One region of the Carnobacterium antarcticum genome, then DNA from elsewhere that is predicted to be linked to it. Evidence: riboswitches for the same ligand, from Rfam matches in the RefSeq annotation. Region 1 holds a riboswitch; the other holds the start of a gene.
What was found. Region 1 has a riboswitch for FMN ahead of ribD (bifunctional diaminohydroxyphosphoribosylaminopyrimidine deaminase/5-amino-6-(5-phosphoribosylamino)uracil reductase RibD). Riboswitches for the same ligand answer to the same signal wherever they lie in the genome.
Positions count from the first base shown of each region.

Region 2: it holds a riboswitch for FMN, as region 1 does, so the genes downstream of both, NY10_RS01755 (ECF transporter S component) here and ribD (bifunctional diaminohydroxyphosphoribosylaminopyrimidine deaminase/5-amino-6-(5-phosphoribosylamino)uracil reductase RibD) in region 1, are expected to answer to the same signal.

Region 1 covers NZ_CP010796.1:2,320,463-2,336,716, reverse strand. Annotated here, with positions in the region: gene NY10_RS11025 (bifunctional 3,4-dihydroxy-2-butanone-4-phosphate synthase/GTP cyclohydrolase II) at 1-467, opposite strand, end outside; gene NY10_RS11020 (riboflavin synthase) at 486-1,142, opposite strand; gene ribD (bifunctional diaminohydroxyphosphoribosylaminopyrimidine deaminase/5-amino-6-(5-phosphoribosylamino)uracil reductase RibD) at 1,171-2,244, opposite strand; FMN riboswitch at 2,387-2,501, opposite strand; FMN riboswitch at 2,652-2,766, opposite strand; gene NY10_RS11010 (hypothetical protein) at 2,902-3,210, shown strand; gene NY10_RS11005 (hypothetical protein) at 3,296-3,577, opposite strand; gene NY10_RS11000 (uracil-DNA glycosylase) at 3,724-4,218, opposite strand; gene NY10_RS10995 (hypothetical protein) at 4,310-5,131, opposite strand; gene NY10_RS10990 (hypothetical protein) at 5,396-6,583, shown strand; gene NY10_RS10985 (DUF956 family protein) at 6,760-7,155, opposite strand; gene NY10_RS10980 (PTS system mannose/fructose/sorbose family transporter subunit IID) at 7,317-8,228, opposite strand; gene NY10_RS10975 (PTS mannose/fructose/sorbose transporter subunit IIC) at 8,250-9,053, opposite strand; gene NY10_RS10970 (mannose/fructose/sorbose PTS transporter subunit IIA) at 9,082-10,077, opposite strand; gene NY10_RS10965 (DUF2798 domain-containing protein) at 10,574-11,089, shown strand; gene NY10_RS10960 (DEAD/DEAH box helicase) at 11,294-14,167, opposite strand; gene NY10_RS10955 ((deoxy)nucleoside triphosphate pyrophosphohydrolase) at 14,164-14,565, opposite strand; gene NY10_RS10950 (RDD family protein) at 14,794-15,312, opposite strand; gene NY10_RS12840 (uracil-DNA glycosylase family protein) at 15,572-15,766, shown strand; gene NY10_RS10940 (GIY-YIG nuclease family protein) at 16,165-16,254, shown strand, end outside.
Region 2 covers NZ_CP010796.1:330,279-346,532, forward strand. Annotated here, with positions in the region: gene lysA (diaminopimelate decarboxylase) at 1-288, shown strand, start outside; gene NY10_RS01725 (N-acetyltransferase) at 340-753, shown strand; gene NY10_RS01730 (segregation/condensation protein A) at 757-1,521, shown strand; gene scpB (SMC-Scp complex subunit ScpB) at 1,526-2,128, shown strand; gene NY10_RS01740 (pseudouridine synthase) at 2,141-2,881, shown strand; gene NY10_RS01745 (response regulator transcription factor) at 3,036-3,758, shown strand; gene NY10_RS01750 (sensor histidine kinase) at 3,767-5,581, shown strand; FMN riboswitch at 5,662-5,785, shown strand; gene NY10_RS01755 (ECF transporter S component) at 5,922-6,506, shown strand; gene NY10_RS01760 (YpbB family protein) at 6,709-7,773, shown strand; gene NY10_RS01765 (RecQ family ATP-dependent DNA helicase) at 7,766-9,211, shown strand; gene NY10_RS01770 (LysM peptidoglycan-binding domain-containing protein) at 9,273-9,908, shown strand; gene cmk ((d)CMP kinase) at 9,982-10,656, shown strand; gene rpsA (30S ribosomal protein S1) at 11,001-12,233, shown strand; gene der (ribosome biogenesis GTPase Der) at 12,435-13,748, shown strand; gene hbs (non-specific DNA-binding protein Hbs) at 14,043-14,318, shown strand; gene NY10_RS01795 (hypothetical protein) at 15,005-15,511, opposite strand; gene NY10_RS01800 (tetratricopeptide repeat protein) at 16,123-16,254, shown strand, end outside.

The DNA of each region.
Region 1 (16,254 bases):
GGCTGCAAGCCTGCCAATCGCATCAAGTCAACCGTAGCTTCAGTATGTCCATTTCGAGTTAACACGCCTCCTTCCACCGCTTCTAACGGGAACATATGCCCTGGTCTTCTAAAATCTTCCGGTTTCGCATCATCCGAAACTAATTGCATAGCTGTCAATGACCGTTCTCCCGCTGAAATCCCCGTTGTAGTCGCTACGTGGTCCACTGAAACGGTAAACGCTGTTTCGTGATTGTCTGTATTGTCCAAACTCATTTGCGGCAAGGCTAACTTCTTCGTATATGTTTTAGTCATTGGCATACAAATCAAGCCTTTAGCATAGGCAGCCATAAAATTCACATTTTCTGCCGTCGCAAATTCAGCAGCGCAGATAACATCCCCTTCATTTTCTCGATCTTCATCATCCACCAATAAGATATTTTTTCCAGCCTTTAAATCAGCCAATAATTCTTCAATTGTATTAAACATGGTTTGCTCCTATCTGTTCTAAAAGAACCCGTTTTCCTGCAAATAATCTTGCGTTATTCGACTGCTCTCTTGAGGTTGTTTTTTCGAATTCAGTCCTAATAATTTCTCGACATACTTTCCAATCATGTCGCATTCCAGGTTTACAGTATCCCCCGGTTGCTTACACAGCAACACCGTTTCCTCTCCTGTATGTGGGATAATAGAAACTTGAAAAGATTGATCATCCACCGCCGCGACAGTCAAACTTACACCATCAATAGCAATGGAGCCTTTTTCAATAATGTACCGTAATATCCCAGGATCAGTTTCAATTGTGAGCCAAACAGCATTATCGTCGCGTTTAAATTCGCTGATCTGTCCAGTTCCATCGATGTGGCCGCTAACGATATGTCCGCCAAGCCGAGTTTCCAAACTCAGTGCCCGTTCTAGATTGACGAAACTTCCGGGAATCAATGTTCCGATATTCGTCCTTTTTAATGATTCAGACATAACATCTGCTTCAAAAGAATCGTTTTCTATCTTCGTCACAGTCAAACAAATACCGTTTGTTGCGATACTGTCCCCAATACGCGTTCCTTGCACTACTTTTTGCCCTTTTATTCTGAGAACTGAAGAACTTTTTCCGCTTTGGATCGACTTAACGGTTCCCACTTCTTCAATAATTCCAGTAAACATGAGACTTCCTCCAATCGATTGCTTCTCTTTATTTATCCAGATAGCCTTCTACAACTAGATCCTCTCCAACCATCCCAGCTGTCATCCGATTCAGTTGAAAAGCCTCTTTCAAATCTGCAACGCCTGCCCCTTCAACAGCTGTTTTAGCATGCTTTCCTCCGATGATTTTTGGCGCAATATAAACCTGCATTTTATCCACAATGCCTTCTTCCAAGGCTGAAAAATTCAATGCCGCACCGCCTTCCAGCAAAACACTGTCGATTCCCATGGCACCTAGTGTTTTCATTAATTCCCGCAAATCAACTCTCCCAGACTTCTCTTTAGTCACAATGACTTCAACGCCCATTTGCTTTAACGTTTTTACTCTTTCGCTATCGGCTCTTTCAGTAGCCGCTACGATTGTTTTAGCTGTATCCTGCTGAGTCAATACCGTTGACGCCAGCGGAATTCTGAGCTGACTATCCACCACAATTCTAATGGGATTTTTGCTATTTGGCCCTCTGGCAGTTAGCTTCGGATCGTCTCTGATAACCGTTTCGACCCCGACCATGATCCCAGACAATTCATGACGCAAATTATGTACCTGCTGCCTGGAAGCTTCTCCAGAGATCCATTGAGATTCACCCGTCACTGTCGCTATTTTTCCGTCTAGTGACATCGCCGTTTTCATCACAACAAAAGGTTCTTTAGTGATAATGTATTTCATAAACACTTCATTCAATAGTTGGCATTCTTTTTCCAAGACACCTACGTCCACTTCAACTCCAGCATTACGAATCCTTTCAATCCCTTTTCCAGCCACTAATGGATTCGGATCGAACGTCCCAACCACGACTCGTTGAATCTTTTTCTCTATCAACAAGTCTGAGCAAGGAGGCGTTCTTCCCAAATGCGAACAAGGCTCTAGCGTGACATACAACGTTGCTCCTGCCACATCTTCTTTTGCTGATGCAACCGCATTTACTTCCGCATGAGGCTGCCCGTATGTTTCATGATATCCCTGACCAATCACTCTTCCATCTTTAACAACCACAGCACCCACTAAAGGATTCGGCGACGTCCATCCTTTGCCTTTCTTGGCTAAATTCAATGCAAGCTGCATATATTCTTCATCCAATCCTCTCACCCCTTCCCAAATAAAAAGCCCTAAGAATTTCTTCTCAGGGCTTTCGTCATTTTTGTTTATAAAGACACCACAAATAAATCCGCATACTATGTACACGGTTGCTTTTGTTCTTTAAAACTGATGTCTTCTTTTATCCAGACTATAACTGTCGGCTTCGGAATCTAACCGAATCTGCCTCGCGGCTCGTGGGCTTTACCACCGGTAGGGACTTTCGCCCTGCCCTGAAGACTATTTAATTTTTCAAACACTATACAAAAAAGCCCAAGATTTACATCCAGGGCTTGGCTTATCGTTAAATAAGACGGTTTAATAGCTGCATCATAAACTCACGATTTCCATCCATCTCAAATAAGACTTCAATCATCTTCATTGTTCAGCAATTAGTTTGTCTTCGCTTTATCCAGACTATACTGTCGGCTTCGGAATCTAACCGAATCTGCCTTGCGGCTCGTGGGCTTTACCACCGGTAGGGACTTGCACCCTGCCCTGAAGACTTATTTACTTTTGTACTGTAAGAGTATAGTGAAACAAAACTAATGTCAATAGTGATTTAATTTTTTGAAGCAGTTGGTTAGCTGTATTAATTAAGTATGGTAGAATCAATTCAGATTAAAAAATGAAGGAGATTTGAGTATGAGCTCAGTAATAGAAATTGCACTTATTTTACTCCCTATGATAATAGTAGGGGTAATCGGGATATTTGTAGTTACAAAACTTAAACAAAAGCACGATCATGGTACCTTGGGTAAGAAAAAAACCAAAGGCGCTCAAGATTTACTAAATAGTTTGATACCACTAGGCATGCTTCTTGGTTGTATTATTGGTATGATTTCAAGCTCATTTTTTCCCATTTCTTTATTATCTACACTTAGTTTAGGAGCTGGAATCGGCTTATTAGGCGGATATTTTGCTTATGAAATTTACAGCAAGAAAGAAGAGTAGTAACAAAAAAGCTCGTCAAATGAGCCTTTTTTGTTACTTTTCTTTTCTAAAACTGAACTTCTTAAAAATAAACAGTGAGCTTTATTTATCCTTGTTCGTAAACAAAAGAATTAAACACCAATTCAATTTCTTTATCTAATGTGAAAGATACTCGTTCTGCGAAATGCGGCAAGGACTGCACATGAATACTGTTCTCCAATACATCAAATACAACAGGCGAGACATCTCCAAAGTTTTTTGACTTAAGAATGATTGCAACTTTACCATCGTTATTTTGAAGCAAGTCAGCTTTGTCAGACAAATTAATTGTCCAGCCATGTGGTAAAAGATACTGCGTTGTCGGTCTATCTTTTTGTTCATTCGTCATATAAATCACTCCTCTAAAAAAATAGTTGCTCTTATTATATCGATTATAAATACTGATTCCTAGAACAACTAAATTATTCCTACAACACGATAGAAGACACTCTTCCTATTCAAGATTATTCAACTGTTGTATTCGTTAGTTCATTCTTATTTGATTCGCTTTATTCCTTGAACAAATGCATTTTTTCCGCCTTGAGCAGGATGTCTTACTTTCAGACACTCTATTCCCAGCTGATGAAGGCTTTCTTCCGCTTTATTGCCTACCGCAACAACCTTTTCAATCTGAAACATTTCAATCATTTGAATAAGAAACATTTCTCCCATCAAAAGTTCTTTCTTTGTTGGCATCCGATTGCTTTTGCCGTTGTCTTTTTTATGAGGGTGAAAAGGAAAAGCATTCCATCCTAATGAGACAATATCCTGTTCTAAAAGTGTATTCCATATAATGGTAGCCGTTGCTTCTTTTAACAGCTTGTCTTTTTCCGAAGGCAGTTTATAACCGTTTTCCTTGCCAAATAGTTCTAACCCCTTCACGTTATTCATCAGCAAATGTTCACTGGTAAAAGGAACTCCGGTAAGTCGGCTACCTCTATACCCTGGTGCTTCTCCAACAAGTATCAGTTTAGGTTTGATTTTATCCATTTGCTTTAAATAAACCAGCAGATTCTCTCTCCTAACAGCATTCTCTTGATTAGCAGATGAAAATACAGAACTATTAAGTGGTTTTTCGATTTTAGTTTATTTGCTGCTGTTCTGTCAATATGCGCACCCATTCTTCTTGTGCCGCTTTATCTTCTGAGACCTTAAACACAAAATTTTCAACTGCTTCTGCCCCAGGCTTAGTTAATCCATCATCAGCATATTCATCATAGCCCGCGCTAAAACTCCCTATCTCTTCCACTGTTCCAATTAATTCATACACTACCCCGTTATCCCCTAATAAATATTTGTGCATAGAAAAATCAGGGTCTGCGATTTCATGGAACCCAACTGCCGTGGCCTGTGTTTCCGGGGTTTCATCATACCCTGTGATACCTGACAGTGACGTATAAAATACTACTCCTCCGAGAGCATGGATGTCGAAAGCATCATACCCTGGCAAATTTTCGTCAGGAATTGTTTCTTGGACCTGAATTTCTCCATCTTCTGTTAACGCATACCAATCGCCTTTGCCAGCGGCACCATGGTTAAAAAAGAAATCAGATACGGCCATATTACCTGTCTCAGCTCTGGGTGCAGTCCATTCTAAAAAAGTTGCTGTTTTTGTACTAGCCTCTTCAGAAGAATATTTTTTAACTACATCTATCGGCTGATCATTTTCAGTAATTTTATCCTCTTTTTCACTCACTTTTGTTTCTTCGTCAATAGAATTGGCACTTTCCGCTACTTCTATTTTTTCGGAAGTAGTTACTTGTTCTTCTGAATCGTAACTATTAGTGCTTTCTTTTAGATTGGTATCCTCTCCTGAACAACCAACTAAACTTATGCTTAACCCTACAGCCAGTCCTACTAACAAGCTTTTCTTTTTCTTTCCAAAAGTTCTATTGAAATTCATCTTTCCTCCTCCATTCTTCAAACGAAACAATTTCAACTCCAATTAAGAACTTACTCTTCATTCTTTAATTCTATCATTTCCACTAGTTTCTTCATCACAATTTGCTTGCTGTTATACAGGGACTTCTGCTTCAGCTGATCTCCGGAACAGCTCTTACTCTATTAATTTACTGCTGAACAAGTATTTTTCTAAGCCCTTTCAATTTATACCCAGAACTATTCTTGTTAGGATTAAGTTACACCTATTCGAAAGGAAGGATTCCTCATGAAAAATAGCCTTACAGCAAAAATAATGTTTCTTAGTACATCTGCGCTTTTATTATTTGGCTGTGGAAACAATGAAGATAATAATAGTGAAAAAGAAGTAATAGAAGACTCGACACAATCTAGTCAGCCTAACCAAAGCCTACAAAATGAAGATACGACAGAACACGAAAAAAACAATGATGAAGCTGCAAATGGTATGAGTGAGAGTGATTCACAAACAGAAAATGAACTTGATGAAAAAGAAATGCATGAATACGTGCGTTCATTAGCTGAAAATCCTGAACTTGTTGAAAAACGCGCTTTAGAAAATATTGAATTGAGAGGCATTCACCAAAACACCTTTATCTATAACGGCCGAATCCACCCAGACAATAATGCTTTCATGCAATTTGAGGGAGATGAAGGGTATTCCGACGATAGAATAGATTTAGAAGTGAATGAAGAAGGCTATTTTACAGTTGTCTTTGATGAGTGGGATCTCGAATCACATGATGAAATTCTTTTAACGATAGCTGTTCCAGGAACTCATCGAGAAGATGTTTTTCATTTGCCTATTCACGCTGCTGAAAATGGCATGGAAGTGATTGAAGCTCATAATGCACCAAAAAGCGTAAAAAGTGACCTTTCTGAATCTTTAGAATTAAATGTTATTTATCCAACCACACTTATTTACAATAGCCCCTTTGGTGGATATGCAAGAGGTCTTGCATACCAGATGAATGATAGATTCTATACGTTATCCACACCAAAAGGCAGCGGCAGCAATTCTACTTATTTTCAAACACAATTTGAAGAATATCCTGAGGCTGGTCAGCACATTACGTTCTTTATTCCTATGAATGGGTTCATTGTCACTGTAGAAAAACAAGTACAAGAAATCTCCGAAGAAGCTCAAAAAGCGATTGATCGTATGCATGACCAAACAGAATTTCCTGCAATCGGTAAAGACAAAGGCGAGCCTGGAGGAAATGGTGACTCAACAGACTTTTATGGAAAAACCGTGCCTAATGCTCACATTGCTATTGGCGGAAAAAATCAAAGCGGACTGGCTTCGACTGGATCAAATGACACTGGTGAATTCACATTATCTCTTTATGATCCGTTTCCTGAAAAAGATGATACCCTCTATTTTACTATTCGAGATGAAGATGGCTACACAGAAACCTTTGAAGTCAAAGCTGAATAAAGCTCCCCTAATTGATAAGAAGAACCTGGGGAATTTTCTAACTTGGATAAACACTAACTTTAGGAGACGATATGCACACTTAAATCTACAATTATTTTGATACAAAAAAGCTTAGAACTCAATAGTTCTAGGCTTTTTTGTATCACTCAAGAAGCAATAGTTAAACTAGTACTCCCTTACTTCTTTTTACTCGTTTTTGGTTTCTTTTTCCCTATCGACTTAAAGGCACGTTTCAGGACATCAAAGAAACTTAGAGATTGTACCATATGGTCAGGCTCTACATATTCCCGTATAGCTCGAAGAACTTTCTTCGGCTTCTTAGAAGAAAAGGTAAACGTTCCTGACTTCTTCGTTTCAATTGCATAACGCGGAATCCATTTCCCCTTAAACATTACAGAGGCAATGACTTGTTCTACTTCCTCCCACGGAATTTGAATAAATTTACGTTTATCACGAGAATGATAAAATTCAAAGCCTTTATCACCGATCATGATTTTCCCATAATCCGTTAGTCCCGTAAAAGCGGTGGCATCTATTACCAAATCTACCTTTGTATTAATTGATTCAACCATTCTATCCGCTCCATTTCATTTAACTTGTTTCATTCATTATACGTTGCTTGAAGCGATTAAGCCAATACAAAAAGCGGCTGAGGTGATAAACCCCAGCCACTTTTTATTGTGTGAACTATTATTGGTTCAGACATTTCAAACGGATTTTTTTACACCTTTGATTATAATAGTCCGATTACATGTCCGCCTATTCCAACTACGAATAAGCCTAGGATAATAACGATTGGGCTAACATTTTTCTTAAGCAGCCACATACACCCTAATGTTAAAAGCAATGCAGCCAAACCTGGAATTAATTCATCTAAGTTATTTTGTAAGGTCGTTACTTTCGTTGGTGAAAGCGCCAATCCTGAGTTTACTTGTTCAAAGGCTTGACGAATACCTTCACCACCATTAGGAAGTTTATCCCATTCAATATAGGCTCCTTCGTCTAACTGAACTCTGGAGACAACGGGTAGGAAACTGATCGATACCCATCGCTGTACCAGCGCGGCCAGTACGAACATTCCCAGAATGGAGGCACCTTTTGTGATATCTTGCAACAAGCCTCCTGAAAGGTCATCAGTGATTTTAGAACCGGCTTTATAACCAAATTCTTGCGTATACCACATAAAGCCCCAACGAATCAAGTTCCAAGCTACGAAGAAAATAATTGGTCCAAGGATATTTCCACCCATTGCTAGTGATGCTCCTAAAGCACCTAACATCGGACGTACAGTAAACCAGAAGACTGGGTCACCAACACCAGCTAAAGGACCCATCATCCCAACTTTAACCCCTTGAATCGCTACATCATCAACTGGAGAACCATTTGCACGTTCTTCTTCAAGTGCTAAAGTAACTCCTAAAATTGGGGAAGCAATATACGGGTGAGTATTAAAGAATTCCAAGTGCCGTTTTAATGCTGCTGCACGATCTTCTTTTGATGTGTATAATTTTTTGATTGCTGGAATCATTGAGTAAGCCCAACCACCATTTTGCATCCGTTCATAGTTCCAAGAACCTTGGATAAACGTAGAACGCCATGCAACGGCTAAGCGATCTTTTTTTGTTAATTGAATTTTTTCTGCCATTTCTCTTCTCCTCCTTCAGGATTAATAATCGTTCAAGATATCGCCAAGCGGGTCGCCAGAGTTGCTTCCTCCGCCACCATTAGAAGAGCCTCCCATTTTAGAAAGGTTCAAGTAAATAAGGGCTAAAGCTACACCCAAAGCTCCAAGAGCGATAAGGGTCAATTGAGAAATTGCAGCTACTACGAAACCAATAATGAAGAATGGCCATACTTCTTTTGTTGCCATCATGTTGATAACTAATGCATAACCAACCGCAACGACCATTCCGCCACCAATAGCCATACCATCTGTTAACCATGCTGGCATTGATTCTAAGAATGATTGAACGGTTTGTGCCGGGATGAATAAAAGTGCTCCTGCAGGAATTGCAATACGAACCCCTTGCATAGCTACTGCAGATAGATGCAATAGTTCGATTCTTCTAAAATTACCTTCTTCAGCTGCTTTATCCATCAAGTGTACGATAGGTACAGCAAGTGTACGAACAACCATTGTTAAGAAAAGTCCTGCTACTGCAAGTGGAACCGCAATTGCGATTGCTGATGGAACACCGGCAATACCTTGTCCACCTAATACTAAAATAATTGCTGATGCAACTGATGCTAATGCAGCATCTGGCGCTACCGCTGCTCCGATATTTGCCCAACCAAGCGCGATCATTTGAAGTGTACCGCCAAGAACGATACCTGCTGTCAAATTACCGGTTACTAAGCCGATTAATGTACATGCCACTAATGGTTGATGGAATTGAAATTCATCTAAGATTCCTTCCATCCCAGCTAGAAAAGCAACAAGTATTACTAAAATAATTGATATAACAGACATAATAGCCCTCCTATTTACTTTATTTTTTTCATTTTGCGCGTGCTAATTCAGTTTTTGCCTTTTTAAGGATATCATCCATATTGCCGCGATTATCATTTGGTACTTTACGTACATCAAATTTGATGCCTTTTTCTTTCATTTTTTCAAAAGCTGCTACATCATTTTGTCCCATAGAAAGCACATTGCTAACCACTACTTTTCCGACTGAATGGGCTAATGAACCAACGTTAACTTCTTTAATATCTACGCCGCCTTCAATCGCTCTTAAGACATCTTCTGGACCTTCAAATAATAATAACGCTTTCGTATTGCCGAAGCGAGGATCCTTAGAAATTTCAATCATCTTATCGACTGGAATAACATTCGCCTTAACTCCAGGTGGTGTCGCTTGTTCGATCAACCTCTTACGAAGATCATCTTTAGCTACTGCATCTGAAACGACGATAATGCGGTTTGGCAGTGTCGATTTCGTCCATGCTGTTGCTACCTGTCCATGCAGTAAACGAGAGTCCACACGTACTAAAGCAAATTTGATTTGCCCATCCCCAACTACTGTATTTGGAGCAAGCGGTTTTTTAGGTTGTCCATCTTCAGAAAGTGCCGCAGATGCTTGTCCTTTAGGCTCTAACTCTTCAGGTTTGATTCGAATACCTTCTTTTGCCGTATCTATGATATGTGCAGCAATTTCTTGAGCTGATTCCATTGATAAACGTGATGCATAAGCTTCAATCACCATTGGCAAATTCAAACCAGCAACGATCGCCCATTTGTCTTTGTGTTCTTCATACAAACTGTTCGCTTGATTGAACGGAGTACCTCCCCACAAATCTACTAAGAACAATACTTCATCTTGATCATCAAAAGAAGAAATTGCATCTGTCATTTTTGCTTTCACATCTTCTGGGCCTTCGCTTGGCATTAAAGTAATAGCTTTAACGTTTTCTTGTTCTCCAAAAATCATTGCGCCGGATTGCAAGATACCTTCAGCAAATTCGCCATGGCTTGCCAGTATAATTCCTACCATATTTCTACCTCCTAATTAATTTATTTGTAATTTTCCATTTAACCGTCATCCGCAGTGTATCTAATTGGTTGATCCACACTGTAATTTCTTGTCTGTCGATTACCCAATTATTAATTCTTACTTAGCGGATAGTGATATACCCACACAATCCCTTCCTTCTCAAATGCCTATTATTTGCCGTCACCTAATATAAAGCAATTTTCGTGCCAACTATAGTGTATCGCTTAAGAGTCTTGTATTAATGGGATTTAAAACAAATAGAAAAGACAGTATCCGATACACTAATTAGTGTATCGGATACTGTCTTTTCTCAATCATCTTCTGTTTTTAGTGTATTATTTAGTATTAAGAATAATTTTAAAAAACACTTAGAAATATTTTTTGTTTTATGACAGGATTAACTTACAAATAAACAAAAAAATAAATTGCGTATAATTGATCAGCAAACCTCCTTGGGGTTTGCTGTTTTTTTTTGCGTAAAAATGGAGGAATTCAGTTGGACTTTTTTATACGTTTGCCTAGATCAAAGAAAGAATTCACCCTATTTATGGGGATTGTTTCCATTCTTTCAGTCACTATTATTGCACCATTGATTACGGCTTTTGAGATTGGCTTTACTATGGAAACTTGGAAACAAACATTGGCGATACTGCCCATTATTTGGATCGCGGTGGTTATTTTAGTCTTGTTGGTGCACGCACCTGCAGACAAGTTGTCAGCTAGCATCGTAGATAAAAACGACAGCTTTCGCTCACAAATCACTATCAACATCTTATGCAACGTCTTATTAATGTCTATTTTTATGACCGTTATCGGATCATGGATAGGACAACGTGATATTTCGTTAGAACCCATTCAATTATTTTTCCACAAGTGGCCTCGTAACTTCGCCATTTCATTTGCAGTAGAAGCTCTAATTGCACAACCTATAGCTAGACAAGTTTTGTTTATGCTCCATACAAAAAAGGATGTTAATAACTCATCTGTTTCTGAAGAACCTCAAGAAAAGTAATAGATTAAAAACAGCTCCTGCTAATAATTGGGGCTGTTTTTGATTTACATAAAACATAATTCATATCCGATACCCTATATTTGCTTATCTATGATTTAATCAACGTTGCCCAGGAGAAATTATACAAAAAATACACTTCGTAATGAAGTGTATTTTTAAAGGTATATTTTGAGAGATTAATTTCTATCTTCATTAATCCAGATATTATTCTTGCCCAGCTTCTAAATACTGATATAGACTCACATCAATAGGTGTTAAAAACTTCAAAAACATTTCAACTACCTTTTTCTTCCCACCATCTTGGATGGGTTTTTCTAACTCGATGATAGAATCTTTTACAGGTATTACTTCACCTAGATAATAAAATTCTGTTCCTTCATTATCTGATTTCTTAGCGAATACTCGTATAGTCCATTCTTCAGGGTGCATTAATTTTTGCACTTCAGGAGATTTCATCGTTCTTGGAGCTTTTGTGAACCACTTCATTGTCGAATAATCTAGTAATTCATCTTCGTAAGCCATTTGCGCACCAGAAAAATTATCACCTTTTTTTAGCGTTACAAAAATAACAAACTCACCTTTGCTCGCTGTATATCCACCAACGTTTTGATCTACCATTTGTTGGTCCCAGTTTAATAGACGTAAAACGTCTTTTCTTTTGTATTTTTGATAACGTGTCAATGGTTCTTTAGAAGAATAATTGACTGATTTCAATTGTCCGGTTAAGAGAATATCCTCCATTAAGTTGATAAAATAGTCATTGTTTAGCGCTTCTTTAAATAATGGGGATAAACTGACTTGATTTCCTATTCTTTCAATAAAAGATTGTCCTTTATAGGTGGAAGCTATAGCACCCGTATAAAAGGTCAAATTCAAGGTATTTAAAACAGAGTTTAGCGTTTCATTATCTGTTGGAATTGTCTGCTGCTCAAATAGTCGCAAAATTTCTTCCAATGACAGGCTTTTTTTAGGCTCGCTCATCATTTTTTGCAATAAAATTAGTTCTTGTTTCCGCATTCCGGGTAAAAGCTCTCGTGAAGCAATCGTTAAAAAGCGGTTTTCTGTTTCAGAGATGACCCCTTCATTCTGTTTTATGCTTACTAAAAAGTCATAATAACTCGCTTTCTTATTGGCTATCAAAACAGGTTCCAATGTTTGTTGTTCTTGAAAGTCTTTGAGATAAGGTACTCGTCCAAGACGATTAGAAAGCAGCTCAAAAGATTTTTTCAGTTCACTCATGCTATCCATAGCTACTCTATTGATCGATGAAAAAATTTGTTGTTTTGCTATTTTTTCAAAGTTTACAGAAGAAACTCCTGAAATAAAGTTTGTATCAAACGTATCTTTGCGTAAATTATTTTTATCTCTAGACGTATCACCAGACAAAGCCATTGGAATCATATAATTATTTTTATAGTTCCCAATAAAATCAATAACTGTAACATATTCTTTTGAGGAGTCTTTTCTTAAGCCACGTCCCAATTGTTGTATGAAAATGATACTCGATTCTGTATTTCGAAGCATCACTACTTGATTGATCTTTGGAATATCGATCCCTTCATTAAATATATCCACCGTAAAAATATATTCAATCTCGCCTTTTTCTAGCCGCTCAATTTGTTTTTCTCGTTCCTCAAGCGAATGATCCCCAGACAAGTAAGAACTAGGATGTCCTTTCTTGATGAACAATAGAGATAAAGCTTCGGCTTCTTGTTTGCGGCTACAAAAAACTAATCCTTTAGGTATGTTTCCAGAGCAACCATAATAATCAAGTTTTTCTAGCAAATACGTGACCCGCTCTTCTTCAACCAAGTATTTTAAATCTGTGGCTTCAGAAATCAGTTCTCCATTTTTTTCATAGTCGGTAACACCAAAATAATGAAATGGACTGAGCATCTCTTCTTCTAGTGCTTCTTGAAGACGGATTTCATAGGCAATATTGTAATCAAATAATTCAAAAATATTGAATCCATCTGTTCGTTCTGGAGTTGCTGTCATTCCTAATAAAAATTTCGGATGAAAATAGTCAAGTATTCGATGATAAGATTGAGCTCCAGCTTTATGGACTTCATCGATCAAGATATAATCAAAATGATCTTTAGCAAACTGCTGCATGATAGGTTCTTTTGAAATAGTTTGGATTGTTGCGAAAAGATAATTTGCCTGTATTTCTTTTTTAGTTCCTGAAAGAATACCATAATCTTCATTCTTCCCACCAAGAATTTTTTGATAATCACTCTTTGCCTTATTTAATATTTGCTCTCGATGGACTACAAATAAAACTCGTTTTGGTTGAGCTTGTAAAACATCAAAAGCCGATAAATAAGTTTTCCCTGTCCCAGTAGCAGAAATAACTAATCCTTTTTCGGCACCCGTTTCTCTTAATTCTTTTAGGTTATTTAATGCCGATTTCTGCATTTTATTCGGTAGAATGTAGGGTATTCCTTCATCAGTCAATGACTGTTCTTGAATATTTTTTATTTTTTTAGTATAAGTCATTGGTTGATAAGTCTTTTGATAGTTGCTAATCCATTCCTGAGTTAGCAACTGAGCTTCTTGCCACTCTTGTTCCATGTGCAGCTGAAGGTCTTGAAACATTTGCCCATGCTCATAAGAAGTCAGACGAACATTCCATTCATAATTAATCTTTAAAGCGCTCATGGTTAAATTGGAACTTCCAATGATAAAAGAACGATACCCTTTTTGCTTAAATAGATAACCTTTAGAATGAAACCCTTCTTTTTTCGAAATTCGTACTTCTATGTTCGGTATTTTCAATAAATCTTCAAAAACAGCCGGCTGATTAAAAGCTAAATAAATAGAAGTTAAAATTTTCCCTTTAATCCCTTGAATATGTAAATCTGCTAATTGTGTTTTTAATGCTGCTAGACCAGCTTGAGTTAAGAAGGCCACAGAAAAAAAGAATTCTTCACATGTGTCCAATTCATTTTGTAACACATTAAGCATGTATTGCTTGGTTTTCGTATCATTGATAATAACTTGAGGATCATATAAAGAACCTTCAATTTTTTGATCCATAAAAGCTTTTTTTAAAGAACGCTCTAAAATATCTGTCATAATATTGCGTTCATTTCCATTAACTTTTTAACTGCTGGTATATCTGCTGGTGCCCACTGTACTTTATTTAATTCTGCTGGTTTTAGCCATTGTACTGCAATGTGTTCCGTTAACTGCGGCGTTCCTTTTTTTAGCAGACAAATGAAGGTTGTTAAATTCACTACACCAAAATCATATTGGTAACTCGTTTCTTCAAATTTTTCAGATTGTACTTCCACTTCAATCATTAATTCTTCTTGTAGTTCACGAATCAATGCTTCTTGTGGTGTCTCCCCAACTTCAATTTTTCCTCCTGGAAATTCCCATAAATATGCTAGCGACTTGCCTTCTCCTCGTTGCGCACACAAAATTTTACCATTTTCTACCAAAACAGCGCCTACAACATTAATTTTCTTCAACTGTTTCACTTCTTTCTTTTTATTTCATGATATCATTTTATCATAGAGCTCTTATTATTAGGTATCAAGTTATAAAATAGTTAGCTGCTTACATAAGTAAACCAGTCTTTCTTATCCTTACTATGCTGGAATCTACAACAAACTATTTTTTAATTTTATTTTTCCTTTTTAGACGACATGTTTTGAGCCTTTCTCTTCATATTTTTCACTTATGTGTCTCCTATTAATTTAGTCATTTAATGGAACTACTTGAGTCCCTGCTAATAGATCTCCTAAATGGCGTTTATCTTTTCTGAAAAGCCCCATACCTAATAGAATCATAGCTAACAGGGTTCCAGCATTTGTATAAACAATCGAAGGCCACGTTGTAAATTCAGTGTATACACCATCGATTATACCGATGTGAGCAAGTTGCCACGGCAAAAATTTAATCCCATTTCTAACTAAGCTTCTAAAAAATGAAGGTGTTTTATACTGCACTTTCAATCTGGCTTTTCTCTTACCATATGTTCCATATGGCTTCTTGTAATCGAGCAGTGAGAAAATGAGCACAATAGGAAGAACTGATTCAAACGTTGCAATCAGTTGTGATTGAAAGACTGTGAATTCAGGTACTCCTCCTAACACAAGAAAATAAAACGCCAAATTAGCGATGAGCAGGAGAATAAGATAGAGTAAAATAACAATATAATCAATCATTAGTTCTTTGATTCTTACGTACATTCGTATCTGATTGTTTTCTTTCATTAATTACGCCCCTTCAAGCTTCAGTTTAAACATCTGTCAATTATACTATATATTTTTACTCATCAGGTTTAAGTATGATTGAAGCATACATTCAGTAAAATTTAGAATCAATACTGGATAAATAAAAGCTATTGCAACAGTGATAGCGAATCTAGGAATTTTCAAATTTTTGCTATACAATTGAAAGACAATGTTTCATTTTTTACATATAATAGAATATCTCTAATAAGAAATAAATTAACATTAAGGAGAAAATATTATGAAGAATGGCTTAGATGCAATCTATGATGAAAGTACCAAAATCTTAATACTTGGAAGCGCTCCAAGTGTGAAGTCATTAGGATTGCAACAATACTATGCAAATAAAGGTAACCAATTTTGGAAAATTATTTCTGAGTGCCTAAACACTACTGATCCAATCGACTATGAAAAACGGTTGGAACTACTGTTATAAAATAAACTCGGCTTATGGGATATTTATAGTCATTTTGATAGAATGGGGAGTTTAGATAGTAACTTTAGACAAACGAAATTAAATGACTTTGATACATTACTTTCAACTGCTTCCATCAAACTTGTCATTGCAAATGGGAACAAAGCTTATCAAGAAGTTGTAAAGTCAACTATTTTTGAGCACTACACTGTTATAAAGTGTTTATCCACTAGTGGCGCAAACAACGGTAAAGCAGAAGAAAGAAAAATAGAATGGAAAGAGACTCTCCAAACTACTTTTCTTTCTTAGAGAACGATTCGTTGATAACAAAAAAGGTTTTCTGTTTTTTTACACACTAAAATGATATTTTTCAAAGCTTTTAACATGTATTTTATAGCCGATATGGAGGAAAGAATGGAATGAATCGTTTTACAGAAGAAGTGATTACTCAGCTGGGTTATTATATTTATGTGTTAGTTAATCCTATTAACCATACAGTTTTTTATATT
Region 2 (16,254 bases), 620 kb from region 1:
GGAGTTTTTGCTAATCGCGTCAGTGACCAAACGGAAAAAATGTATTCCATCGCTGGAAAATGTTGCGAGTCTGGAGATATGTTGATTTGGGACCTGCCATTGCCTGAGGCTCAAACACAAGATATCCTAGCCGTTTTTAGCACCGGTGCCTATGGCTATGCGATGGCTAATAATTACAATCGCATTCCTCGACCACCAGTGGTGTTTGTTGAAAACGGAGTAGACTTTTTAGCGATTGAAAGAGAGAACTATGCAGATTTGATGAGATTAGAACGTTCACTGATTTAAATAAGTGAATAAACTGCTTTTTGATTCTCGGAAATCTCTAGGAGGATGACAATGTTACTCGACTATAAGAATGATTATGAAAAGATTACCATGGGATTGCTCTCATTTGTGCCAGATTTGAAAGAAGTTACTAGATTACAATCTGAAATGGAGTGGTACCAACAAGAAGAAAACCGTAAACTTTATTTGTGGCGAGGAGAAGAAACAAGAGATTTGATTGCTGTGGTAGGCGTCGAAATAGGAGAAGACTTGATTTTGCTTCGTCATATTGCTATCAATCCTTCTTTTCGAAATGAAGGCATCAGTTATAAGATTTTCGAGGATTTGGATAACCAATTTTCACAAAAAAAGGTCATTGGAACGCTGGAAACAGCTCCCTTAGTTGTAAAATGGGAACAAGAAAAAGCTAAGAAGCAGGACAACAATGAAGAAGGTCTTGAAGAAAAAGAAGAGAAAGAAGATTGAGCGATGTCTGAAATAAATGTGAAAATTGATGCTTTTGAAGGCCCACTTGATTTATTATTGCATTTGATTCAACATCTGGAAATTGATATTTACGATATTCCTATTGCGGAAGTGACTTCGCAGTATTTGATTTATATTCAATCCATGAAAGTATTTGAATTAGATGTTGCTGGGGATTATTTGGTCATGGCTGCGACGCTAATGGCTATCAAAAGCAAACTGCTTCTGCCTAAACAAGAATTGCTCTTAGACGAAGAACTTGACCTTTATGAGGCTGGGGAAGATCCACGAGAAGCATTAGTGGAACAACTATTAGAGTATCAGAAGTACAAAAAAGTGGCGGACGTTTTAAAATCAAAAGAAGAAGAACGGAATCAATATTATACAAAGGCACCCGTTAATCTTGAATATTTGCAAACGGATGTCCCAATGGAGCCTATGCAAGTCAGCACATTAGATTTAGTCGCTGCTTTTCAAATGATGGTGACTAAACAATTAAAAAAAGTACCGCTTCAAACCAAAGTAATGTCTGAAGAAACGACGATTGGCGAGAAAATGGAGTTTATTTTAGCTAAACTGCCTTCTGGCTTGAAAACGGAAGGCGTATTGTTTGCTGATTTTTTTGACGCACCGACAAAAAAAGAATTAGTAACGACTTTTCTAGCACTTTTAGAATTGATTAAGGAAAAAAATATTTGGATTCAGCAAGAAGAGAGATACGGAGATATTTTCGTATACCGTACAAAAACTGAAGAAATAGGAGCGTGAGTGCATGAATAAAGCAGCGGCGGTTGAAGCATTACTCTTTGTAGCAGGTGATGAAGGATTATCGTTAGAAGAAATCGCTTCTATTTTATCTTGCTCAACACAGCACGCTTACCGACTTTTGATGCAATTACAAAAAGAGTACGATTCTTCAGCGGAACGAGGATTAATGTTGTTAGAAGTTGGCGAGCAATACCAATTGGCAACAAAAAAAGAGTATGCTGAAGTTATTAAGAGCTATGCGATTTCACCTTTGTCCACCAACTTGTCTCAAGCGGCGTTAGAAACATTGGCGATTATCGCTTATAAGCAGCCGTTGACACGGATGGAAATCGATGAGATCCGGGGAGTGCAAACAAGCGGAGCGCTACAAAAATTGACGTTGAGAGGGTTAATTGAAGAAAAAGGCCGGGTCGAAGGGCCGGGACGAGCTATTTTGTATGGCACATCGCGTTATTTTCTAGATTATTTTGGTTTGAAAAAACTCTCAGAGTTACCGAAAATATCGGACTTGGAACAAGAACCTGCCGAAAATGAATCCGATTTGTTTTTTGAACAGTTCAATCAACAATTTATAGACATACCAAGCGAACAAAAAAATGACCATTAAGGGGTAGTTAAAATGGAAAGATTGCAAAAAGTAATGGCTCATGCAGGAATAGCTTCTAGACGGAAATCAGAAGAGTTGATCGTTAAAGGCCGTGTAAAAGTAAATGGAGAAGTCGTCAAAGAACTAGGGGTACAAGTAGGTAATTCTGACCGAGTAGAAGTGGACGGAGTTCCAATTGATCGTGAAGAACCTATTTATTTTTTATTAAATAAACCTAGAAATACCATTTCAGCTGTATCCGATGATAAAGACCGCCGTGTAGTGACGGATTTATTCCCTCATATCGAACAACGGATCTATCCAGTGGGACGTTTAGATTATGACACAACAGGTGCACTGATTTTGACAAACGATGGCGAACTGTCACAAATGTTGATGCATCCAAAATTTAATATTGATAAAACCTACGTAGCCAAAGTTGAAGGCATGGTAGAGAAACACACGCTAACTAAGTTAGAAAAAGGAATTGTCGTTGAAGGCAAACGAACAGCTCCTGCTAAAGCAAAAATCATATCAGCAGATAAAGCAAAAAATGTGACTATGGTTGAATTGACTATTCATGAGGGACGGAATCGTCAAGTTAAAAACATGTTTAAAGCCGTAGGACACCCTGTTCAGAAACTTAAGAGGGAAACATACGGTACGTTGAATCTAGATGGTTTGCGTCCAGGAGAATGGCGCGAACTGAAGTCTTTTGAGGTCAACCAATTGCGAAACTTAGCCAATCAAAATAAAAATTCTTCTGAAAAATAAGCTGCTTTAAAATAGGGATAATCAATCAGATTATTCCTATTTTAAAAGTAAGCATACATAGTAAGAGTGCGTTTAGCTGTATGCCAAAAAGAAAGTTGTGTATACTTGACTAGTACAGATTAATCAGTATGTTTAAAGTGGAGGTGTAACATCAGTGGGAAATGAAGCATTAAATCTACTAGTTGTAGATGATGAAGACCGCATACGTCGTTTATTAAAGATGTATTTGGAACGTGAAAACTATATCATTACTGAAACAGATAATGGAGAAGATGCATTAAACCTTGCATTAGAAAACGATTATGATTTAATTTTATTGGATCTTATGTTGCCTAAAATGGATGGTATTGAAGTTGCTGAAAAATTACGCGAGCACAAAAATACACCTATTATGATGTTAACGGCCAAAGGGGAAGAAATCAACCGGATTCAAGGATTTGAAGTAGGAGCAGATGATTATATTGTAAAACCTTTCAGTCCACGCGAAGTTGTCTTACGAGTGTCGGCAGTTTTGAAAAGAACCCATACTAAAAAAGAAGAAGAAAAAGAAAATCCCGATTTGATCGTGATGCCTAATATTGAAATCGATAATCAGTCACACCGTGTTTTAGCGGATGGAAAACCGGTTAATTTAACGCCAAAAGAATATGACTTATTATTGTATTTGATCCAATCGCCAAATCAAATTTTCGGTAGAGAACAACTCTTACGCGAAGTATGGAAATATGAATTTTTTGGAGATCTGAGAACAGTAGATACCCATATTAAACGATTACGGGAAAAATTGACCAAGCAATCTGAGGCGGCTGCAAAAATGATTGTGACTGTTTGGGGATTAGGGTACAAATTTAATTCCTATCCTGAAGAAAAGAAGTAGGTTAAGTGATGATTAAATTAAACAACATCACCTTTCGTGTATGGGCAGTCACTATGCTTATCGTAGGGTTTTGCTTTATTACGACCAATCAGATATACGGCAGCATCTATCAAAAAAATGTTGAAAACAATTATCTATCCGATTATAGAGCCTCAATAAAAACGACAGAAACATATTTAGAAGAAGATCCTCAGTTTTTAATCGATCACTTGGATAAGTTGAAAGCGCACGATACCCATGTGTTTATGTCGATTTATTTAGATGGTCAACCTGTCAGTACCTCTTACAATGTGTCTGAACAATTGACGCCTTCTTCTAAAGAGATTTTACTCGCTGATGAAAAAGTAAAAAAAGCGATGAAAGCTGGAAAAGATACTGAGATCATAAGCGAACATGAAAATAAAAAAAACGCAGAGTCTGTATTTATTTTCCGCATGAAAACTTTCGAGTTCAATGGACAAAAGGGAACATTGTATTCGTTTGGAGATTTGTCTTTTTTAAACGCAACACAACAAAAAATGAATATCTGGTCTCTGATTAATTTTGCTCTTTATGGATTGTTAGCAATTGGTCTTTTTTATTATTTGCAAAATCGTTTAGGGAAGCCTTTGAACGAATTAAGAGACATTGCTTTTGAATATGCAAAAAATGATTTTTCACAACAAGCTCCAATACATTATAAAGATGAAATCTCACAACTTGCTTTAGCCATGAATAAAATGCGGAAATCATTGGAAACCACTGGAACGGCAACTCGACAAGAAAAAGAATTGTTAGAAAACATTGTTACTTCGATCTCAACCGGTATTTTATACTACAATCAAGATAAAACTTTGCTGATGTCTAATCCGATTGGCGAAGAGTTTTTGCATAATTGGTATAAGTTGGAAGGGATAGAAGAAACGGCTGTGCCGGAAGTGATAGCAGATCAAATAGATGAAGTGATTGAAAAATCTGAAAAAGTTTATTACGATGCTACCTTTAATGACATTTATTTCGAAATCACATTAGTTCCTTTATTTGATGAAGGGTTAGAAAACGTCCGGGGAGTTCTAGTATCGTTGCAAGATTTAACAAAAGAACGGCGTTTGGATAAAATGCGCGTCGATTTTATCAATAACGTTTCTCATGAATTACGAACACCTTTAGTAATGATACAAGGTTACAGTGAGGCCATTTTAGACGATATAGCTGAAACAGAAGCAGAAAAACATGAGATGGCGAGTATCATCGGCGAAGAATCGAAACGGATGAATCGAATGGTCAACGAAATGCTGGATTTATCTAGAATGGAAGCAGGTCATATTGATTTGATTCGTGAAGATGTCATTTTAGAACCGTTTTTCAGAAAGTTGATGGCGCGTTTTAATCGTATAGCTGGAAGCAGTCATGTAAGGTTAACCCTTAAAATCGATCCAGGAGTGCAAACATACGAGATGGATGAAGACAAGATGAACCAAGTATTTGTCAATTTGATCAACAATGCTATACGGCATACTGCTATGGCGGAACGAGAAAATAGAGAAGTCAAATTATGGGTTCATTTAGATAAAGTTTTTGATGAAGTTGTTATGGAAGTGATAGACAACGGCATTGGCATAATGGAAGAAGATATTCCCTATATTTTTGATCGCTTTTATAAGGCGGATAAATCTAGAACGGTTTATAAAACCAATCAGACGGGTACTGGGATTGGATTATCAATCGTAAAAAATATTATTGAAGAACATGGCGGCACTATTGAGGTTAAAAGTGTTCCAAATGAAGAGACAGTTTTCGCCATGCGTTTTCCTTATATTGATCCTAACGAAACAAACGTATAAAAAGTAAGTAAAACTCTTGCAAAATACTCTTAAGTTTAGTATACTTTAGGAGTACAGATGATGTACTAAAAAAATAATAGATTCGTCTTCAGGGGCAGGGTGTAATTCCCGACCGGTGGTATAGTCCACGAGCTAGGTAGCATTATCTGGTTGAACTGGTTTAATTCCAGTACCGACAGTAAAGTCTGGATAAAGAAGATGGGGCTTATTTGAATGTACTAATGTTCTTATGCTCTGTTTGATTTTTCTGAAGAAAAATTAGACGGGCATATTTTTTTGACTAGTATTCTTCGGTAAGCTCAAAATGCTCAAGCTGATGAATCCTTTTAGGAGGATTTTTATGCAAAATAGTAACACAAAAAGACTAGTAGGAGTTTCGATGCTTGCAGCGGTCGCCTTCGTCCTAATGTTTTTCGCTTTTCCCATTATCCCTGGAGTTTCTTTTTTGAAAATAGATTTCAGTGATATTCCTGTATTGTTAGGTATGTTTTTATATGGTCCTGTAGGGGGAATAATGGTAGCTGTGATCCGGACGGTTCTTCATTATATTCAAACTGGCGGAGATGCAGGGTATCCTATTGGTGATGCGGCTAGCTTGATTGCCTCGTTAGCTTATTGTTTGCCGATTTATTATATTATGCGCAATAAAGTAGAAAACACGCAAACCATCGTTTTTGCTAATGTGATTGGAACCCTCTCTTTAACGACGATCCTATCGTTCTTGAATGCTTATGTGCTGATCCCGCTTTATTTTGCCGTTTTAAACTTCAGCGTTGGTCCGATACAACAATACGTTTTTTACGGTGTAGTACCCTTCAACCTGGCGAAAGGAATAATCGTCAGCAGTGTTTTCGTTATTCTTTTCGCTAAAATGAAACCCTGGATCGTTCGCAATAAGCTCTCTAATTTCAGTTATGGAAAATAGAAATTAAATTGTATATTAAATAAAGAAATGGGACTCGTGATCGTAACGAGCCCATTTTTGTTTAATGCAATAAAAAATAAAGTAATTTATGTATTTCCCATTATATTTTCTAAATATTTGGTATATTAGAATAAGAAGAAGCATTAAAAATAAGCAGTAACAATAATCAAATGAAACAAAGAAAGAGGAGGAGACTACTTTGGTGAAATTGACTTATTTTGAAAACTTTTGTTTGTCGTTGTTTTCAAATGATGTTTCGAAAAAATCCTCTACCATTTACCATATACTTACAGGAAAAAGAACAGCTTCGATATTGTATAATGCTCAACAATACCGTTTAACAGCTTATTTTTCTTTGTTTCCAAAAATAAAACGACAACAATTTGAACGCCTAATAAACAAAATGGAACGTTTAGAATTGATTACAGCAGATTCCGAAGGAGAAGGGTATCAATTAACAGAAATTGGAGCTAAAGGCTATCAACAGTACTTTATGAAGCATACTTATCCAGTTCATTTAAATCAATTGAAAAATGGAGCTGTTAACGCCTATTTTTGGCGTAAATGTTTATTTGTTACCCAAGTTTTATCAGAGGTTCGCCATGGCAATAAACGCTATTTGCCATTGGAAAAAGAATGGAAAAATCAAATCTGGTTAAAAAATTGGTTAAATCAACATCATCAAGATAAGCAAACTTTAGCCCAGCAATTTGGCAAAGAATGGTTATTTTTATTAAATGAGCTGACAGAAACTAATGCTGAGATCATCGTTGCTTATCTAACCGGCCATGGAAAGATTGGAAAAACACGAAGACAATTAGCTGAACATTATGGTATCGAACCTCTTGAAGCTGAAATAATATTGACAGATTGTTTAGCTGAATTGATCGAATGGATTGAACGACAGCCACAAATGGTTCCTTTATTTTTTTCAATTTATTCTGAAACGGCAAGAGACTATAGCGGCATTACCCAAAGTGCAGCTATAACGCAAAAGTATTTATTGAACGGCCATTCTATTGAGGAAATTGCTGATTTGCGCCGGTTGAAATTCAGTACGATTTCAGAACATGTAATCGAAATAAGCATTGTTGATCCATCGTTTGATTTGTCGCTTATTTTGCCGATAGAAATAAGAGAAGAACTTAATCAGATGTTAAGCGAAAAACCGAATCTCACCTATCAAGAACTGACGGAAAAAAGACCAGATATTCTCTTTCTTTGGTATCGTTTAGCACAGATTGAAAGGAGGCATCGTATTGACTAATCAAGAAAAAATCAAAGAATTGCTTGGGAGTCATTTTGGATATACTTCCTTTCGTGAAGGCCAAGAAGAAGCCATATTAGCCGCTTTATCAGGAGAAGACACACTTGTGATGCTGCCGACAGGAACAGGCAAATCCATTTGTTACCAACTAACCGGTTATTGCTTAAAAGGAATCGTGCTGATTGTTTCTCCGCTCTTATCTTTAATGCAAGACCAAGTAGAACAATTAAAAATGTTTGGTGAAAAAAGAGTTGCGGCTATCAATAGTTTAATGGATATAAAAGAGAAAGAGTGGGTTTTAAATCATTTAAATCAGTATAAATTCATTTTTCTTTCGCCGGAAATGCTGCAGCAGCCTTTGTTATTGGAGCGGTTTAAACAGTTGGAAATTGGGTTGATGGCGATCGATGAAGCCCATTGTATTTCACAGTGGGGGATGGATTTCCGTTTAGATTATTTAGAACTGGGAACGATTCGAAAAACATTGAACTATCCGCTGACAATGGCGTTAACAGCAACAGCAACAGAAACCGTCCGGCAAGAAATACTCGATTCGCTGTTGCTGGATAAAGATAAAACCAAACAAATAGTGTACTCTGTTGATCGTCCTAATATTGCTTTTTCTGTTGTTGCGTGTCGTCGCAATAAAGAAAAGAAACTGCTGGAAAAAATTGAACAGCTAAAAAAACCAGGAATCATTTATTTTTCAAGCAAAAAAAAAGCCGATGAAGTTACGGCTTGGCTTAAAGTGGAAACGCCGTTTGCAGTAGAAAGTTATCATTCTGATATCGAAGGGGATGATAAAATTAAAATTCAGCAACAGTTTATTCAAAATGATATTGACATTATTTGTGCGACGAGTGCTTTTGGTATGGGAATCAATAAAGAAAATATTCGTTTTGTTATCCACTATCATTTGCCGGCTAGCATGGAAGCTTATCTTCAAGAGGTAGGCAGGTGTGGACGTGACGGGAGGCCAAGTATCGCCATCCTACTTTATGAACCAGGCGATCAATTTTTACAAATGCGCTTACATGAAGATGGTTTACCAACGCCAGCTATGTTAAACTATGCTTATCGCAATGGAACTGTTTTTGATGGCAGTTGCAGTACGATTCAACAAGAAATTATTGAAAACTATCTTTCTTCTAAGACTCCTCTTGAAGAAGCTAAGGCCCAAATAATGAGCCGCGAGCTGCAAAAGAAAAGGCAACTTGACTATATGGTTCAATATGCTGAAACAACTTCATGCAAAAGAACTCATATACTCTATTATTTCGATGAGACCAGGATAGAAAAGCCTTTAAACTGCTGTTCTAATTGTGGTTTAGATGAAAGTGTCTATTCGGCTGATCAAGATGAGTTCCTTAGAAATAAGGCAACCACATTTTTAAATTGGAAAAAGACCTTGAATGAACTGTTTTTATTAGAGAATTAATAGGACAAGATGAAACGAAATATGGTACAATAAAAGCGAATTATCTTTAGGAGGAATATTTATGGCGGGGAAAAAATCTAAAAACAATCAAAAAGACGAAATATGGTCTCGTAAATTTGACGATGAAGATGGCTTAGCGAATGATGAACAGTCAAGGATAGCTCGCAAAAAAGCCAAAGGGGGTATTTCTCCAATATTGACTTCGCTTTTTATTTTTTTAGCGCTTCTGATAATTCTGCCAGTAGCGACTTATTTATGGTACACCAACAGCGGTCGTGCTGATGAACTAAAACCTGCTGAAGATAAAATAACGATTACGCAAAACAGCAGTACGGAATCAAGTTCTGAAGCGAAAAAATCATCTAGTTCATCAAGCGAAGAAAGTTCAGAATCTGTTTCGTCAGAAGAAAGCAGTATAGCGGAAACGCCGGTTGAATCTGAAGCTGTCATTGAGCAAGAAGAACCAGAACAATCTACTCCAGAAATTATTGAAGAAGCGCCGATCGAAGAGACGCCTGAAGTGGAAACACCTGAAGTAGAGACACCAGCAGAAACTGGAAATACATATACTGTTAAAGCTGGCGATAACCTTTACCGGATTGCGTTAAATCATGGGATGACAACTGAAGAACTAAAAGCACTGAACGGCATTTCGGGAGATGAAGTCTCTGTGGGTACTGTGTTAAAAGTTAATTAATGAGAATAGAATAGGTACTAGAAGCCGTCCTTGGACGGCTTTTAGTTTGAAAATAGAAAGAAGGCTTATGATAATGGAAAAAAAAATGATGATCGCGATAGACGGTCCAGCTTCAGCTGGAAAAAGCACGGTAGCTAAAATAGTAGCAAAAGATTTAGGCTATGTTTATTGTGACACAGGAGCTATGTACCGTGCATTGACCTACCAAGCGCTTCAACAAAAGGTAGATCCAACTGATGAACCTTCTTTGGTGAAACTATTAAAAGAAATCGACATTTCTTTTGAACCTTCTGATGACACACAAAAGGTATTTGTAAACCAAAAAGAAGTAACTGAAGCTATTAGACAACCAGATGTAACGAACCTTGTTTCTGCAGTAGCTGCACACAGTGAAGTTAGAAAAGAGTTAGTAAAAAGACAAAAAGAAATCGCTGGACAAGGCGGTGTTGTTATGGATGGCCGTGACATTGGCACAGCTGTTTTACCTAATGCTGAAGTGAAGATATTTTTAGTTGCAAGTGTCGAAGAGCGAGCTGAAAGACGTCATAAAGAAAACCAGCAAAAGGGAATCGAAACATCGTTAGAGACGCTGAAAAAAGAAATTGCTGATCGTGATTACAAAGATTCTCATCGTTCTGCTTCACCTTTGACGCAAGCAAAAGACGCTGTTTTAGTTGATACGACCAGTTTGGATATTCCTCAAGTTGTTCAAAAAATCAAAGAAGTTATTCAAGAAAAAACGCAGTAATGAAATAATTCCTTTATTAACGTATCTTTCTCTTTTTGACCGGTGCCTTACCAGTAATAAAAAAACGGTTAAAAAGAGAATGTGCTACATTGATTTTGAAAGCACTTTCCTTTGAAAAAGCAATGATAAGCGGTATAATGATAGTAGACTTATGCTGTGCCTTAGCTAATTGCTTTTATTTTTTTGATCATACCAAGCAAGGGAAAACCAACGAAGTTTATTGATCAATAAATTAAGCTGAAGCAGCAGATTACAATCCATCAGGTGTTTTGGTGGCAATATTTTAAAAAATTAGTTAAAATAGATGAAGAATAGTTATTTGGCTAAATTAGGAGGACAAAAACATGACAGATCATACAGACAATCACGAAGTATCAGAACAAGAGTCAATGATGGACGCGTTAAACAGCGTACAAGAAATCCACATTGGGGATACTGTTCAAGGCGAAATATTAAAAATTCAAGATAATAAACAAGCTATCGTTGGAATCATCGGAGGCGGCGTTGAAGGGGTTATCCCAAACAATGAGTTATCAGCAGCTCCTTTTGAAGATGTTACCGAAATCGTCAACGTCGGAGATGTCGTAGATTTAGTTGTTATCAAAGAAATCAAAGATAAAGAAAATGGCAGCTACCTGCTATCAAAACGCCGTATTGACGCGAAAAAAGTATGGGAAAAAATCCAAACAGATTATGAAAATGGAACAATTATCGAAGCACCGGTTAAAGAAGTTGTTAAAGGCGGCTTAGTCGTAGACGCAGGAGTGCGTGGGTTTGTGCCTGCATCAATGGTAGATGTTCACTTTGTTGATGATTTTTCAAGCTACAAAGGACAAACATTAGCCTTTAAGATCATGGAAATCGAACCAAGTGAAAATCGATTGATACTTTCTCATAAAGCTGTTTTGCAAGCTGAAAATGAAATCAAGAAAAAAGAAGTTATGAAAAACCTGACAGAAGGAGAGACCGTTAAAGGGAAAGTTGCTCGTTTAACTAACTTTGGGGCTTTCATTGATCTTGGTGGTGTGGATGGTTTGGTTCATATTTCTCAACTATCGTACGAACATGTTAAAAATCCTGCTGATGTATTATCTGTGGGAGAAGAAGTCGACGTTAAAATTCTTTCTGTTAACGAAGAAGAAGGACGTATTTCGTTGTCTATCAAAGATACACTACCAGGACCATGGGACAATATTGAAGAACGTGCAGCTGTTGGTTCAGTCTTAGACGGTACAGTCAAACGATTAACGAGCTTTGGTGCATTTGTGGAAGTTTTCCCTGGAGTAGAAGGATTGGTTCATATTTCTCAAATTTCGCATAACCACATTGCAACACCGCATGAGGTCTTGAGCGAAGGGCAAGAAATTAAAGTGAAAGTTCTGGATGTTAATCCTACTGATCAACGCTTATCTTTAAGCATTAAAGCCTTAGAAGAAAAACCATTCCAAGAAGCAAAAGAAGAAACAACCGATTACCAAATGCCGGAATCAGATACTGGATTTACTTTAGGAGATATTCTAGGCGATCAATTGTCAGATATCACTTCTGATGTAGAAGATACTAAAGAAGAAAAATAATTAACGTTAATGTAAAAAAATCTGACATGTGGTGTAATTGAGCCGCATGTCGTTTTTTTTGTCTTAAAATGAGAATCATCTTAAAAAAAAGCTTGGATTTTATTGTTTTAACCGGTTTCTTTCAGCAAAAGCTTGCAAGTTCAAGCTTTGTTCTATAAACTAACTAAAAGAATAAGAAATAAAAAGAAGGAGGCTAAAGCAATGGCAAAACCAGTTATCGCCATCGTTGGTCGTCCAAATGTAGGCAAATCAACTATTTTTAACCGGATCGTTGGAGAACGTATTTCAATCGTCGAAGATATTTCAGGTGTAACGCGTGATCGTATTTACGCTCCAGCTGAATGGTTAGGAAAAGAATTTAATGTGATTGATACCGGTGGAATTGACATAGGGGATGAACCATTCCTTGACCAAATTAAATACCAAGCAGAAATTGCAATGGAAGAAGCAGATGTCATTATTTTTATCACAAGCGGCAGAGAAAGTGTAACTGATGCAGATGAAAATGTAGCAAAAATATTATACCGTACCAATAAGCCTGTTTTGTTAGCTGTTAATAAAGTAGACAATCCAGAAATGCGCAGCGAAATTTTTGATTTTTATACTTTAGGTTTAGGAGAACCATTTCCTCTATCAGGAAGTCACGGATTAGGGATAGGCGATTTGTTGGATGCAGCAATCAGCCATTTTCCGGAAGAAACAGAAGAAGAAGATGATGAATCTGTTATTAAATTTAGTTTGATTGGAAGACCTAACGTTGGAAAATCTTCCATTATAAATGCCATGTTAGGTGAAGAACGTGTTATCGTTTCTGATATTGCTGGAACGACTCGGGATGCTATTGATACCGAATTTGTGGATGAAGATGGAACTGAATTCGTGATGATCGATACAGCTGGAATGAGGAAACGCGGTAAAGTCTATGAAACGACAGAAAAATACAGTGTTTTAAGAGCTTTGAGAGCAATTGAACGTTCTGATGTCGTCCTTGTAGTGTTAAACGCTGAAGAAGGCATTAGAGAACAAGATAAGAAGGTCGCGGGTTATGCTCACGAAGCCGGTAAAGGTGTTATTATCGTTGTCAATAAATGGGATACTCTTGAAAAAGATAACAGTACTATGAAAGATTTTGAAAATGATATCCGTAAAGAATTTGCTTACTTGAGTTATGCTCCAATCGTATTCGTTTCAGCATTGACCAAACAACGTTTGAATAAACTGCCCGAAGTTATCAAACGCGTTAGTGCCAATCAAAGATTGCGTATTCAATCTTCAGTCTTAAACGATGTGATCATGGATGCGGTAGCAATGAACCCGACACCGACGGATAAAGGCAAACGCTTAAGAATTTACTATGCAACTCAAGTGGCGATAAAACCACCTACTTTTGTTGTGTTTGTGAATGAGCCGGAAATGATGCACTTTTCATATGCTCGTTTCCTTGAAAATCGAATCCGTGATACCTTCGTATTTGAAGGAACGCCTATTCGAATCCTTACTCGTCGCCGGAAATAATTCATTCTTATCATGAGTTTGAAAAAGCAAAGAAAGTATTTTAACACATTTAGTAAAGTGGTTCAAATAAATATGAAGATAAAAAGAAAAAGCAGATAAAATGCAATGAAATTGGTTAAATACATTGCAGTATCAGCATTTGTATGATATCTTTTTAAATGAAATGTCATTTAGAAAATCTAATGTAGCATTTCGCATTGATTCATTTTTGGACCACTCAAAAATGAAATTATGATGTTTATTTGCTTCTTAAAAAAAGCATCTATTCTTCTTTTCGAGGGAGGTGAAATATACATGGCTAACAAAGCAGAATTAATCGAAAACGTTGCTTCTTCAACAGGCTTAACTAAAAAAGATGCAACTGCAGCAGTAGATGCAGTTTTTGAATCTATTCAAACAACCTTAAGTGAAGGTGAAAAAGTTCAAATCATCGGTTTTGGTAACTTTGAAGTTCGCGATCGTGCTGCACGTAAAGGTCGTAACCCTCAAACAGGGGAAGAAATCCAAATCGCTGCAAGTAAAGTACCTGCGTTCAAACCAGGCAAAGCGCTTAAAGATGCAGTTAAATAATACATGACTTAGAACCCTTGAGAAATCAAGGGTTCTTGTTGTTTTTAGAGGTTAAGTATTTCAATGAATAGCAAATACGAGCAGAAATTTATTATCCGCGAGCTTCAAGTTGTTCAATAATAGTAGGTATCATAAAATTTGTGACGTGAGTAGTGAGTATAGATACGATTCGTAATTTCAGTATCTTTATGATCAACGCAATCCATGAAGGCTTTTATCGGTGTGTTTCTTTCGGATAATAAGGAGGTATGAGAGAGCCTGAAATATGAAAGGGTAATTCTTGCCATCTAGTCTAACTTGCTCACCAGTCCTTTGTATATGGCCAAAGCAGCTAGGTTTCGAATTCGAGACGGTATATTTTTTTTGTTAACTGTATACGAGAATTAATGGTTCTCTCTATTGCGAGGACCGAATTTTCTTTTATAATCTCTACATACGTTTATAAGCCTTCATTCCAGCAATCAGACAATTAAATTTACGATTATCTGTGTCGGATAATTTAGTATCGGGCAACTAGAAAAAATTAGTCTATTAATCAATAAAGAGCCAGAACAAAAAAATCAAATAAAAATACACTTCCAAACTCTAGAATGTCCGAATGGCATTAGAAGTAGGAGTGTATTTTTTATTTGAGAAAAAGGTATTTCAGAAAGTGATTGTTTTAAACAGTCGCTCTAAAAATTAATTTAGTTCGGTTCTGCTTCATAAGTACCGTCTTTATAAATTTTATAGAGACCTACAGTTCCAGAACCGCCTTGCTCTCGTAAGGATTGACTCACTAGTCTTAATGTGTAAGAATCTTCATCTGAGTCTAAAAGTCCATAGACGATGTCAGTGTTATCTGCTTCTATTCCAGTTTCCTCTTTGATGAAATTAAAAGCCTCTTCTTCAGAATTGATTACATTTTCTGATGTACTTGAAGAGCTTTCTGCTGGATCTTCCGAACTACTGGTACTTGTTGTATCGCTTTGTGCAACAGAAGATTGTATAGAAGACTCATTTTCAGAAACGATTGCATTTTCCGATGTGCTCGAAGAACTTTCTGCTGAACCTTCCGAACTACTGGTATTCGTTGTATCGCTTTGTGCAACAGAGGATTGTGTAGAAGTTTCTTCGTTCTCATTGCTAGTATCGCAACTGGTTAAAATAAATAAACCCAACAGCATAGTGATGGTAATGCTTAGTTTTTTCATTTTTTCTCCTTCTCCTTTCCTAATTAGGAATAAGTTTAAAAGCAAATGACGTAAACCAATCTGTTAATCAATCTTAGTATATTACTATCTTAACATTAACAATATACTATTCAAATAATTGAATTCGCTTACTTGTTCAATGTTGACTTACTATAATTCTTCTCAAAAATCCACGTATGATTTTATGGCATCAACTATTCTTCCGGTCTAAACGGGTTCTATTCTTAAGTGAACCGGGTATTTTTTTGTATACATAAATACTCTCCAAGGATATGGCTAAGCAGAGGTAAAAAGTTGTGGTGTACGTTTTAAAACCAGCAAATAACTGACTAGCAATTTTATTCAGCAAGCTTACATTGAGCAGGTAATTTATTAAAATTTAAAGGCTGGAAAAACTAATTTAAATTGGGGTAAGGGTAGGGTTGAACGGATTAATGTTATTAGAAAAATACGGTTAAATAAAAAAGAGTTAAAAGAGGTCTGCTAAAAATCAAATTTTTTGGATGGTTTTTAAAGAAAACTTTAATAATAAAGCGCTGTCTTCACAATTGAAACAAAGATGTGGTAAAATGAAAGTGAATGAATGCGAATGAGAAAGGTAGATTAATTAAATGAATAATGGACAAAAAATGCTGGAAGCTCTTCAAAACAATCAGTTAGATGAAGCAAATGATTTTTTTAAACGAGCTTTAGCAACCGATTCTGATGAACAATTGTATCATTTAGCCGATGACTTATATCAT